Regions from separate parts of the Bradyrhizobium sp. SZCCHNR1093 genome, predicted to be linked through region 1. Evidence: riboswitches for the same ligand, from Rfam matches in the RefSeq annotation. Region 1 holds a riboswitch; the other holds the start of a gene.

Region 1 (5,837 bases):
ATGGTCGGCCTGCAGACCAGCCATCGCTACGGCAATGCCAATTTCCTGGAGTCCGATTTCGTCCTCGGCATCGGCAATCGCTGGGCCAACCGGCACACCGGATCGATCGAGACCTACACGAAAGGGCGCAGCTTCGTGCATGTCGACATCGAGCCGACCCAGATCGGCCGCGTGTTCAACCCCGACCTCGGCATCGTCTCGGATGCGAAGGCGGCGCTGGAGATGTTCCTCAGCGTCGCGCGCGAATGGCGCAAGGCGGGCAAATTGCGCGAGCGGCAGGCCTGGCCCGCGGCGTGCCAGGACCGCAAGCGCAGCATGCTCCGGCGCAGCGATTTCGACCAGGTGCCGATCAAGCCGCAGCGCGTCTATCACGAGATGAACAAGGCGTTCGGCCGCGACACCTGCTACATCAGCGTCATCGGCCTGTCGCAGATCGGCGGCGCCCAGTTCCTCAGCGTCCACCGCCCGCGCAACTGGATCAATGCGGGGCAGGCGGGGCCGCTCGGCTGGACCTTGCCGGCCGCGCTCGGCGTGCGCGTCGCGGATCCGAAGCGTGAGATCGTCGCGCTGTCGGGCGACTATGATTTCCAGTTCCTGATCGAGGAGCTCGCGGTCGGCGCCCAGTTCAACCTGCCTTACATTCATGTCGTCGTGAACAACGCCTATCTCGGCCTGATCCGGCAGGCGCAGCGCGGCTTCTCGATGGACTATCAGGTCCAGCTGTCGTTCGAGAACATCAATGCGCCCGAGGTCGGCGGCTACGGCGTCGATCACATAGCCGTCGCCGAAGGTCTCGGCTGCAAGGCCATCCGCGTGACCGATCCCGACAAGGCGCAGGCGGCGTTTGCGATCGCGCGCGAATGGATGGCGGAGTACCAGGTGCCTGTCGTGGTCGAGTTCGTGCTCGAACGTGTCACCAACATTGCGATGGGGACCGAGATCGACAACGTCGTCGAATTCGAGGAGGTGCTCGACCTGCCGGTCGACGACACCCCGGCCGAGCCGCCGCGCACCTTGCAGCCGGCCTGATCGCAGCGACCGTTCTCATTCGAGGACCAATTCGAGGACCATGACATGCCGCGCTTTGCTGCGAATCTCACGATGCTCTTCAACGAGCTTCCGTTCGTCGACCGCTTTGCCGCCGCCAAGGCGGCTGGCTTCAGCGGCGTCGAGTATCTGTTCCCGTATGATTTCGACAAGGCGGAGCTGCGCGAGCAGCTGGCGCGCCACGGGCTGACGCAGGTGCTGCACAATCTGCCCGCCGGCAATTGGGCCGCGGGCGAGCGCGGCATCGCGATCCTGCCGGATCGCGTCGACGAATTCCGCGACGGCGTTCGTCGCGCCATCGAATACGCGCGGGCGCTCGACTGCCGCCAGGTCAACTGCCTCGTCGGGATAGCGCCTGATGATGCCGACCCGCGCGAGCTCAACCAGGTGCTGGTCCGCAACCTGCGCTTCGCGGCAACCGCGCTGAAAGCGCAGGGGATCAAGCTCTTGATTGAGCCGATCAACACACTCGACATTCCCGGCTTTGTCCTCAACCGCACCGCCCAGGCGCTGCAGCTGATCTCCGAGGTCGAGTCCGACAATCTGTTCGTCCAGTACGACATCTACCACATGCAGATCATGGAGGGCGATCTGGCGCGCACCGTGCAGAAGCATCTCGCCCGCATCGCTCACATCCAGCTCGCCGACAATCCTGGCCGCCACGAGCCCGGCACCGGCGAGATCAACTACGCCTTCCTGTTCCGGCATCTGGATGCGATCGGCTATCGCGGCTGGATCGGCTGCGAGTACAAGCCGCGGACGACGACGATGGACGGGCTGGGCTGGCTGACCGATCGCGCGATCGTTCCCGCGAGCTGAGTTTACTACGTGCCATTCAGCCCGGGTTTGCTGCCGAGGAAGATGCCGCCGCTCCTGTCTCTTCACGCGAGGCTTATGGATTGCATCGAGCGCTACAGGATGGCGCAGCTTCAATGTTGTTGCGCGTGAGTTTCACTCACGCCTTAGCAGCCACGACAGATGCCGTGAATTTTTGTGTCAATCTTCTTCTGCTCGTCGACCCACTCAGCAGGCCATTGTCCGCCTGCCCAAGGCAACTGCTTCCTGTTGGCAAAGTTGATGGGTACCGTAAAGGTGAAGCTATCGTCGCTCATCTCTGCGGGCGGCTCCGGAAATGGTTCCGCTCGCTCAATCATACTTAGGGCCGCCGTATCGAGTAACTCGGAGCCGGCGCTTTCCACCAGTTCTCTGGAAATCAGTTTCCCCTGCCGATCAATGACAAACTTGACCTTGGCCGTGCCACTTTGACCGGCCGCCCCTGGCGGAAACGTTCTCTTGCTCACTAATAGTATTACAATCTTCTTTTTCCACGCTTCGCGAGCGCTTGCCTGAGCGCCGACACTTTCCGTTTGCGCATATGAGAAAGACGCCGAAGCCAGTAGCAGTACGAACAGACCGGCCAGCGAAGGAATTCTCGCGTTCATAAGCGGATTCCATCACACGCGAAGATAATTCACAACCAAAAATTGCCGGTATGGCGCAGTTGCGCGAAGCGCCCGTCCCGTACGTCGCCAGCGTCGGCTGAAAAGGTCCGCGTTGGGCCAGGAGCGGCCGCGCGTTGTTCCTCAAACTGGGGCGTGCTTGCCAAGCTCGATAGTGCCAGCTATCGTCAACTCCAACATCAAGAGTTGGGCCGACGCCCAGCGCCAACCTGCTCCCCGAGCAAGGTGGCTTTCTTCCTTCGGAAGAAGATGTGGCCGGTCCGGCAACTAAACGGGACAAGCCACCACGGCGTCATGCGCTCCTCTCTTCGAAGAAGGGGACGAGAATGACTGTCGATAGAATCGAAATTGAGCCGGCCGATGCAAGGTCCCAGGACCTGATTAACCTCGTAACCGCGCTGGACGATTTCTTAAACAAGGTCTGCGGGGTGGAAAGGAATCACGGCTCTCCAATTGATCGGCTAGCGCACGACGACACGCAAATGTTTATCGCGCGGATTGCCGGACAAGCCGTTGGCTGTGCGGGGCTGCAGGTGTTCGCGGATGGTACCGGGGAGGTGAAGCGCATGTATGTCGTCACCGAGGTTCGTGCAACTGGAATAGGCAGCAGGCTCTTGACGCGCGTCGTGGAAGCGGCCCTGACCGCCAAGCTGCCGGTTCTGCGGCTGGAAACCACGGAATTTCTTCCCGATGCCCAGAGGCTCTATCGGGCGAAGGGGTTCGTTCCGTGCCCAGCGTATGGCGCTTACGTTTCCAACCCGATCAATTTGTACTTCGAGAGATGGCTGACGAAATGATGGTCGAGGGCGATGTGCCGACAAGGAATAGATGATCAAGTCTGCTTTTAGATTGCTCAAATCCCCATAGCGCTTGCCGCGCCACCCCGCTCAACATGCGCGGTTTCCTCCCTTGGAGGGTTTCGGACGCCGGCCGCCCGAATATGCCGCGCCGTCAATCATGCGGCCGGCATCCGAAACCCTTCACATAAGCGGACATCGCTAAACGACATGATGGCGATCCCGGTCATCTATCCAACGGGTAAAATCGTTTCAAGAACCCGTCGATCTCGCTATCGGCTGCCTGCCAGCGTGCTCCACGTTCGCTTCTCAAGAGACAGAGGCCGAGAAGTTCTAGCGGGCCATCGGCAACAAGCTCAAGCGTCCCTTTCTTCGCGATCCAGTGCTCTTCACTGCCCTTATCGAGGCGGTCGACCGAATATCCGAGTTCAACAAGCGTGAGATACGCTGGGACTTCCGTATTGCCCGCTGCCGCAATAATTTCTTGCGCCATCTCATTTCCCCTACCGCGCGGATAGGCGTCCGAGCATCGCCTCGTTCACTGCAACCTTCCTTGCCCGCAGTCCGCGATGATCGCAATGGGTCAAATGCAGCCATTGAGGGCCTTGGTCGCCTGCTTCTGCTTCAGACCTGAGAGCGGGCTGTGCTCCCACCTGTTTGGACGGTTTGGGATGGGCTAGCCGCCGACATCTTTAGTGCGTCTTTTCATCTTCGAGTCTGATCACGATGTGCTGCGCCAAGCCGGAGTTCGAGGAGCCGCTGAGAAAATCTCCGGCCGTATGTCGGGCTGACGAACGGAGGGCCGTCCTGGGAGCGGACAACGGAGGAGGTTGCGAACGATGATCACGGTGTTCGGAGAGGGCAGAGGCTTCCGTGTCGTATGGCTGCTGGAAGAGATGGAACTCCCATACCGGCTTCGGGACGTGGACCTCCTGGCCGGGGTCGAGAACGACGCCGAGTTCCTGGCGATCAATCCCGCCGGATTCATTCCGGCGATCCGCGATGGCGATGTTACGATGGTCGAGTCCGTTGCGATCATGGAGTACATCCTGGGGCGGTATGGGCCGACAGCGCTGGCGCCCGCGGCACATGATGTTGCTTTTCCTGCCTATCAGCAGTTTCTCCACCTCGGTGAGGCCGGCCTCGCAGCCTCGCTTTATTTCGTTTCGGGAGCCCGGCACCTTGCGCCTGAAAGCGAGCGCAACAACTGGAGCGCGCGTCAGGCGATGAACGTGTTCACGACCCGGTTGAGCCTAGTGACGCGGCAACTGGCGCACGCGCCCTACATGGCTGGCGACGCGTTCACCGCAGCGGACATTTCCGTGGGCTACGCGCTCGAAATGGCGCGGAAGAACGTCGGTGTCGTGTTCGATGATCGTGTGCAAGCCTACATGACGCGGCTGCGCGCCCGTGCCGGCTATCAGCGGGCCCTGGAGACGTGCCAGGCCACGCGGCGCTGGTGGACTAGCTAGGTGGCGGAACGAGAGAGGCGGGTAGCTCGCCGACAGAGTCTTCAACCGACGAAACGATCATTTGCATTCGACGCCGCGCCGCGACATATGACGGCCGCTGAAGACGCCATCCGAGGTCACCGATGTCATCTGTTGCGACCGTGTTTGCACAATCCTTCTTTCACGGCACGCGAGCCGATTTGCGGCCGGGCGACATGATCGCGGTCGGATATGCCTCCAATTTCACCGAGGCGGAGCCGCTGTCGTGGGTCTACTTCACGGCGACGTTGGATGCCGCGATCTGGGGCGCCGAGCTGGCTGCCGGTGACGGACGGGGACGGATCTACGTCGTCGAGCCCACCGGTCCGTTCGTCGACGACCCGAACCTGACGGACAAGAAGTTCCCGGGAAATCCGACGCGGTCTCATCGATCCCGCGCGCCGCTGCGCGTCATTGCCGAGGTCGTCCTGTGGCAGGGGCACGCGCCGGAGGTGGTGAAGCAGATGAAGGAGGGCGTTGCGCGCGCGATGACCGAAGGGCCGGGCATCATCGACTGAACGGCGCGGCGGCATCGCACTGGCGTCGATCCGTCGCGCCCGATGGCTGTTTGCGGACGCTGCTACGCGCTCGCCACGCGGCGTCCTCCGTCCAGAACATCGGAAAAGTCCGGTGGCAAGGTCCGTTCGAACTGGTGTCGACTCACGAAATCTCCTCCTCATGAGCCGAGCCTATCGCCGAGAGGCGAGGGTTGGACCTGTCGTCCATGATTGATCGGAGGCGCCGCTCTGCAGCGTCGCTCGCCTTTCGGCGACGGCATGGTTGAAGAGTTCGAGGACGAGGCCGAATGCCGCCAAGTCCTCCTGTTCGATGGCTCCATCGTCATAGCCCTTGAGGGTCTCGGCGATGATCCCGTCGACCTCCCGTTGCCAGGTCAGCAGATCGTGTTCCGAGCCGGCATTGCGCACCTCCGACACCGCCGCAAGAATGCGGTTGCGGCCGCTGGTGTTGTCCTCCAGTTCATCCCGGTTCAGATAGCGGCGCAGCCATTCGGCGGCCGAACCGATGCCGGAAAGAACGAGCAA
Region 2 (5,837 bases), on a different contig from region 1:
CCGATGGTCGACATCAGCGTCATCAATGCCGGCGTCGGCGGCGAGGATGCGCCGGAGATGATGAAGCGGCTGGAGACGTCGGTGATCGACCGGCATCCGGATCTCGTGATCTGGCAGGTCGGCACCAATGCCGTACTGCGCGATCTCGATCCCGCCGAGACCGCCAAGCTGGTCGATGACGGCGTCGCCAAGATCCAGGCGGCGGCCTCCGATGTCGTGCTGGTCGACCTGCAATATTCCCCGCGCGTCAACGAGCGCTCGGAGAACGCCAGCCGCATGAACAAGCTGCTCGGGCGTATCGCCGAGCTGCATCACGCCGGCATCTTCCCGCGCTTCGAGGTGATGCGCGACTGGCACGAGCGGCAGGCGATCCCGATCAACGAGTTCGTGATCTCGGACGGTCTGCACATGAGCGATTGGGGCTATGCCTGCTTCGCCCAGCTGCTCGGCGACGACATCATCCGTTCGGTCGGCCAGGTCAAGCTCGGCATCAACACGCCGGCCAACGTGCTGACCTATCGGCCGATGTGAGAGTGGCGAGTAGGGAATAGCGAGTAGCGAATAGGATGCAATCGGTACGCCCTATTCGCCATTCTCTATGCGGCCATTCGCTACGCGGCCCTCAGGGCCGCATCCAGATCCTCGATCAGGTCGTCGGCATGCTCGAGCCCGGCGGAGAAGCGGATGAAGCCCTCGCTGATGCCGAGCTCGGCGCGTGCCTCCGGCGTCAGCCGCTGATGCGTCGTCGTCGCCGGATGCGTGACCAGCGTCTTGGCGTCGCCGAGATTGTTGGAGATGCGCGCGAGCTTCAAGCCGTTGAGCGTACGGAAGGCGCTGGTCTTGCCGCCCTTCACCTCGAAGCCGACCAGCGTCGAGCCGGCGCGCATCTGCTTGCGCACGGTCGCCGCCTGCGGATGGTCCTCGCGGCCGGGATAGATCAGCCGCGAGATCTTCGGATGCGCCGCGAGAAAGTCGGCCACCTTCGCCGCCGTCTCGGTCTGCGCGCGCACGCGCACCGCCAAGGTCTCCAGGCCCTTGAGCAGGACCCAGGCGTTGAACGGCGAGATCGACGGACCGGTCTGGCGCATGAAATTGTGGATGTGCTCGGCGATGAACGCCTCCGACGACAGGATCACGCCGCCGAGGCAGCGGCCCTGGCCATCGATGTGCTTGGTCGCGGAATACACCACGACGTCGGCGCCGAGCGCGAGCGGGCTCTGCCAGATCGGGGTCGCGAACACGTTGTCGACGATCAGTCGCGCGCCACGGGCGTGCGCGATCTCGGCGATCGCGGGAATGTCCATCACGTCGAGCGTCGGATTGGTCGGGCTCTCCAGGAAGCACGACTTGGTGTTCGGCCTGACCGCCTTCTGCCATTGGTCGAGGTCGAGCCCATCGACCAGGGTCGATTCGATGCCGTAGCGCGGCAAGAGATCTTCGACGACGTAGCGGCACGAGCCGAACAGCGCCTTGGCGGCGACGACGTGATCGCCGGCACGGAGGGGAGCGAGGATTGCCGTGGTGACTGCGGCCATGCCGGTTGCGGCCGAGCGGCAGGCCTCGGCGCCCTCGAGCTCGATCATGCGGCGCTCGAACATTGCCGTGGTCGGGTTGGAGAAGCGCGAATAGATGAAGCCGGGATCCTCGCCCTTGAAGCGCGCCTCGCACTCCTCGGCGGTGGCGTAGACGAAGCCTTGCGTCAGATAGAGCGCCTCGGCGGTCTCGCCGAATTCGGAACGCAAGGTGCCGGAATGCACCAGACGGGTTTCAGGACGATAGCGGGCGAACGACGCCGGGGCCTTCGCGGGGGACTTCGACATGTGACCTCCATCGTGACCACCGCCTCCAGCGATGGGCACAAAAAAACCGGCCTGGGAAAACTCCTCACGGCCGGGATCACAATCGTCCCCGGCCTGTTTAGCGACTTATTTAACGTGGCTGCAAGCCGGCCGGCTCAAATCACCACGGGATAAGTCGTGCTCATAGTCGCAACCGGCCTTTCCGTCAAGCCAGCCATCGGATAACCGGTAAAAAGACCCTATATAGGCTCGATAAGCCGCCGTTCCGGCGCCTGCAAAGGATCAGGTCTTGCCGTTTTCGCTCAGCCCCGACGCCCACGGCATCCTCCCCGATCGCATGATCGTGGCGATGGCGGAGGCTGGCCTGATCATCCCCGCATACGATTTTGTCGAAAGCCAGATCCAGCCGGCGAGCCTGGACCTGCGGCTCGGCGACATCGCCTATCGCGTGCGGGCAAGCTTTCTGCCCGGGCCGGGCGCGACGGTCGCCGAGCGCATCGACGAGTTGAAGCTGCACGAATTCGCGCTCGCCGACGGCGCAGTGCTGGAGACCAACTGCGTCTACATCGTGCCGCTCTTGGAGAGTCTCGCGCTGCCGAAGGACATCGTCGCGGCCGCCAATCCGAAGAGCTCGACCGGGCGGCTCGACGTGTTCACCCGCGTGATCGCCGACGGCACGCGACGGTTCGACATGATCGGCGCGGGCTATCACGGCCCGCTCTACGCCGAGATCAGCCCGAAGACGTTTCCCGTTTTGCTGCGCGAAGGCTCGCGCCTGTCCCAGGTCCGCTTCCGCTACCGCGACGCGGTTCTATCGGAGGACGAACTGATCGCGCTGCATCAGGCCGAGCGGCTCGTGGATCGCGATGATGCGGATCTCGTCGGCGGCGTCGCTCTTTCCGTCGACCTGTCCGGCAGCAATGCCAACGGCTATGTGGGCTATCGCGCCAAGCGCCATACCGGCGTCGTCGACGTCGACCGCCGCGCCGGCTATGCCGTGGAGGAGTTCTGGGAGCCGATCAAGGCGCGACCCGACGGCAGCCTCATTCTCGATCCCGGCGAGTTCTACATCCTGGCTTCGAAGGAGGCCGTGCAGGTGCCGCCGGACTACGCCGCCGAGATGGTGCCGTTCGATCCGCTCGTGGGCGAATTCCGTGTCCATTATGCCGGCTTCTTCGATCCCGGCTTCGGCTATGCCGGCGCCGGCGGGCAGGGCTCGCGCGCGGTGCTCGAGGTGCGCTCGCGCGAGGTGCCGTTCATCCTCGAGCATGGCCAGATCGTCGGCCGCCTCGTCTATGAGAAGATGCTGGCCCGGCCGAACGCGATGTATGGCAGCCGCATCGGCTCCAACTACCAGGCCCAGGGCCTGAAGCTCTCCAAGCACTTCCGCCTCTAGGCCCGGCTGCGCGCTGACCGCGCACCCGCAATGCGCCCGCTGCACGGGGCGCGGCCCGGCGGTGTGCTAGGAGGAACGACAAAGGTCCCGCCAGATGGCGCGGCCAAACGGGGAGCGAGCATGTCCGAGATCGGCTTGGCCGACAGTCCGGTCGGCGAGGGGCGTACGTTGCCGCCCATCGCGAAGCCGGTTCGGAATGCGCTCGTCGACGGCCCCATTCTGCGCACCCTGCTGTCGCTGGCCTGGCCCAACATCATCGCGAACACGGCAGGCACCTGCGTCGTCATCGCCGAGACCTCCTATATCGGCCGGCTCGGTATCGAGGCGTTGGCGGCGATGGCACTGGTGTTCCCGCTGGTGATCCTGACCATGACGATGTCCGGCGGCGCCATGGGCGGCGGCGTGGCCTCGGCGATCGCGCGGGCGCTCGGCGCCGGCGACACCGAACGGGCCTCGACCCTCGCCACGCACGCGCTGCTGATCGCGCTATTGTTCGGCGCGACCTTCATGATCGGCATGCTGGTGTTCGGACCTGCCTTGCTGGAGGTGCTCGGCGGCCGCGGCGCGGTGCTGAGCCATGCCACGGCCTATCTGCAGATCTTCTTCGGCGGCGCCATCCTGCCCTGGCTGATGAACTCGATGGCCGGCATCCTGCGCGGCACCGGCAACATGAAGCTGCCGTCGTTCATGATCCTTAGCTCGGCCGTGCTGCAGATCGTGCTCGGCGGCACGCTGAGTCTGGGCCTCGGGCTCGGCATGCGCGGCGTCGCCGCCGGCGCGCTGCTGGCGTTCTGCGTCAGCATCTCGGTGATGGGCTGGTATCTGTTCTCCGGCCGCGCGCGCGTCCGGCCGAAGCTGCGGGGCCTCAAGATCAGCCGTGCGATGTTCGCCGACATCCTCAAGGTCGGCGCCATCGCCTGCTTCTCGCCGCTGCAATCAGTGCTGTCGATCGCGATCTTCACGCACATGCTGGCATCGTTCGGCACCGCCGTGCTGGCCGGCTACGGCATCGGCGCACGGCTCGAATTCATGGTGACCACTGTCGCGTTCTCCGTCGGCATGGCCTCGGTGCCGATGGTCGGCATGGCGATCGGTGCGGAAAGAATCGTGCGCGCCCGCCGGATCGCCTGGACGGCGGGGCTGGTCTCTTTCGCGTCGGTGGGTGCGCTGTCGACGCTGATCGCGATCGTTCCGCAATTGTGGGTCGACATCTTCACCCAGGACGAGAGCGCGCGCAGCGCGGGTCGGCACTATCTTCAGGTCGCAGCGCCAATGTATGCCTTCATCGGCCTGGCGATCTCGATGTACTTCTCCTCGCAGGGCGCAGCCAGGGTGATCGGTCCGGTGCTGGCACAGACGGTGCGGCTCGTCTTCATCGCCGCAGGCGGCAGCTATCTGCTGAGCCATGCCGCGACCGAGGGCGACTTCTTCATGCTGGCGGCGTCCTCGATGGTCCTGCTCGGAGTGCTGACGCTCGCCACCGTCATGCTCACCCGCTGGGGCCCGAAGCCGGCCGCAGCGCTGGAGCTGCGCCCGGCCGTGCTGGCGGCCGAGCTCGGCTCGGGGGCGCAGATCCCGCCATCTCCGCATGTCGGCTGACGGCTGCTCGGCTCGTCTAGGCGCGCAGCCCGCCTAGGGCGTCCTGCATCGCGCGCGTGCCGAGCGCCATCTGCTGCTCGATATAGGGCGCGATGGCGTGCGGCAGCACGTCGGTGATCCAGAGCATCCGGCAACCCTGCGCGCCGTCGGGGATGATCTGCACGGACGCGTTGTGATGCGTCACGCGTTCGCTCTCGATCGTGTAGACCAGACGCTGCTGCGCCTCGTCGCAACTGACGAGGCGTTCGCGCGCCACATTGCCGTTGGCGAAGGTCACGATCCGGACGTCGCCGTCGAGCTGGCAATCGACGACGAAGCCGGGCGCCAGCCGGGTATGAACGGCGCCGAAGTCGCGCACGGCGTCCCAGACGGCGGCTGCGGAGGCTGCGATCGGGATGTCCTTCTGAATCGATGCCATGGCCGGGACCTCACGGACACACGGCTTCGATGTTGTTGCCGTCGGGATCGATCAGGAAGGCGGCGTAGTAGGTCGGACTGTAGTCCGCGCGCGGCCCGGCGCCGCCATTGTCGCTGCCGCCGGCCGTCAGACCCTCGCTGTGGAATCTGGCGACCGCCGCGTGGTCCTGGGCGCGGAACGCGATATGGGCGGCGCCTTTGCTGGCGCCCTTGTCGAGATACAGCCACAGCGCCGGCTCCCCCTTCGGGCCGATGCCCGCCGACGCCTCGTCCTTGGAGCAGAGGATGTGGCCGAGCGGCGCCAGCGCCGATGTGTAGAAGCGTACGCTCGCGTCCAGATTGCCGACCTTGAGGCCGATATGATCGTACATCGATGATCTCCATGCTTCGCGTGCGGCCGTCGCACGCGCTGGGATCATCCAATCAATGGCGGCTCAGATGATCTTGGAGAATCTTGCGCTCGCCGCGCGACGCCTTGCGAAACTTCGCCGGCGACACGCCGGCAGCGCGCGCGAAGGTGCGGGTGAAATTCGACAGATCGGCAAAACCCGAATCGTAGGCGATGGTGGTGACCGGCGTATCCTCCTCGCTGAGACGCCGTGCGGCGTGCCGCAAGCGGGAGCGGA

What was found. A riboswitch is a leader RNA that binds a small molecule or an ion and turns the genes downstream of it on or off. The one in region 1 is predicted to bind S-adenosylmethionine.
Region 2: linked by a shared signal. The riboswitch ahead of QX070_RS05630 (O-succinylhomoserine sulfhydrylase) and the one ahead of QX070_RS24855 (GNAT family N-acetyltransferase) in region 1 are both predicted to bind S-adenosylmethionine.

Annotation. Positions count from the first base shown of each region.
Region 1 is NZ_JAUHJJ010000009.1:63,292-69,128, reverse strand. Features, by position in the region: gene gcl (glyoxylate carboligase) at 1-1,029, shown strand, start outside; gene hyi (hydroxypyruvate isomerase) at 1,075-1,866, shown strand; gene QX070_RS24860 (energy transducer TonB) at 2,010-2,489, opposite strand; SAM-I-IV-variant riboswitch at 2,679-2,788, shown strand; gene QX070_RS24855 (GNAT family N-acetyltransferase) at 2,834-3,304, shown strand; gene QX070_RS24850 (hypothetical protein) at 3,531-3,797, opposite strand; gene QX070_RS24845 (glutathione S-transferase family protein) at 4,144-4,776, shown strand; gene arr (NAD(+)--rifampin ADP-ribosyltransferase) at 4,899-5,312, shown strand; gene QX070_RS24835 (ABC transporter substrate-binding protein) at 5,484-5,837, opposite strand, start outside.
Region 2 is NZ_JAUHJJ010000002.1:3,875-9,711, forward strand. Features, by position in the region: gene QX070_RS05625 (SGNH/GDSL hydrolase family protein) at 1-531, shown strand, start outside; gene QX070_RS05630 (O-succinylhomoserine sulfhydrylase) at 612-1,820, opposite strand; SAM riboswitch at 1,897-1,976, opposite strand; gene QX070_RS05635 (2'-deoxycytidine 5'-triphosphate deaminase) at 2,089-3,195, shown strand; gene QX070_RS05640 (MATE family efflux transporter) at 3,316-4,794, shown strand; gene QX070_RS05645 (SRPBCC family protein) at 4,811-5,212, opposite strand; gene QX070_RS05650 (VOC family protein) at 5,223-5,582, opposite strand; gene QX070_RS05655 (AraC family transcriptional regulator) at 5,635-5,837, opposite strand, start outside.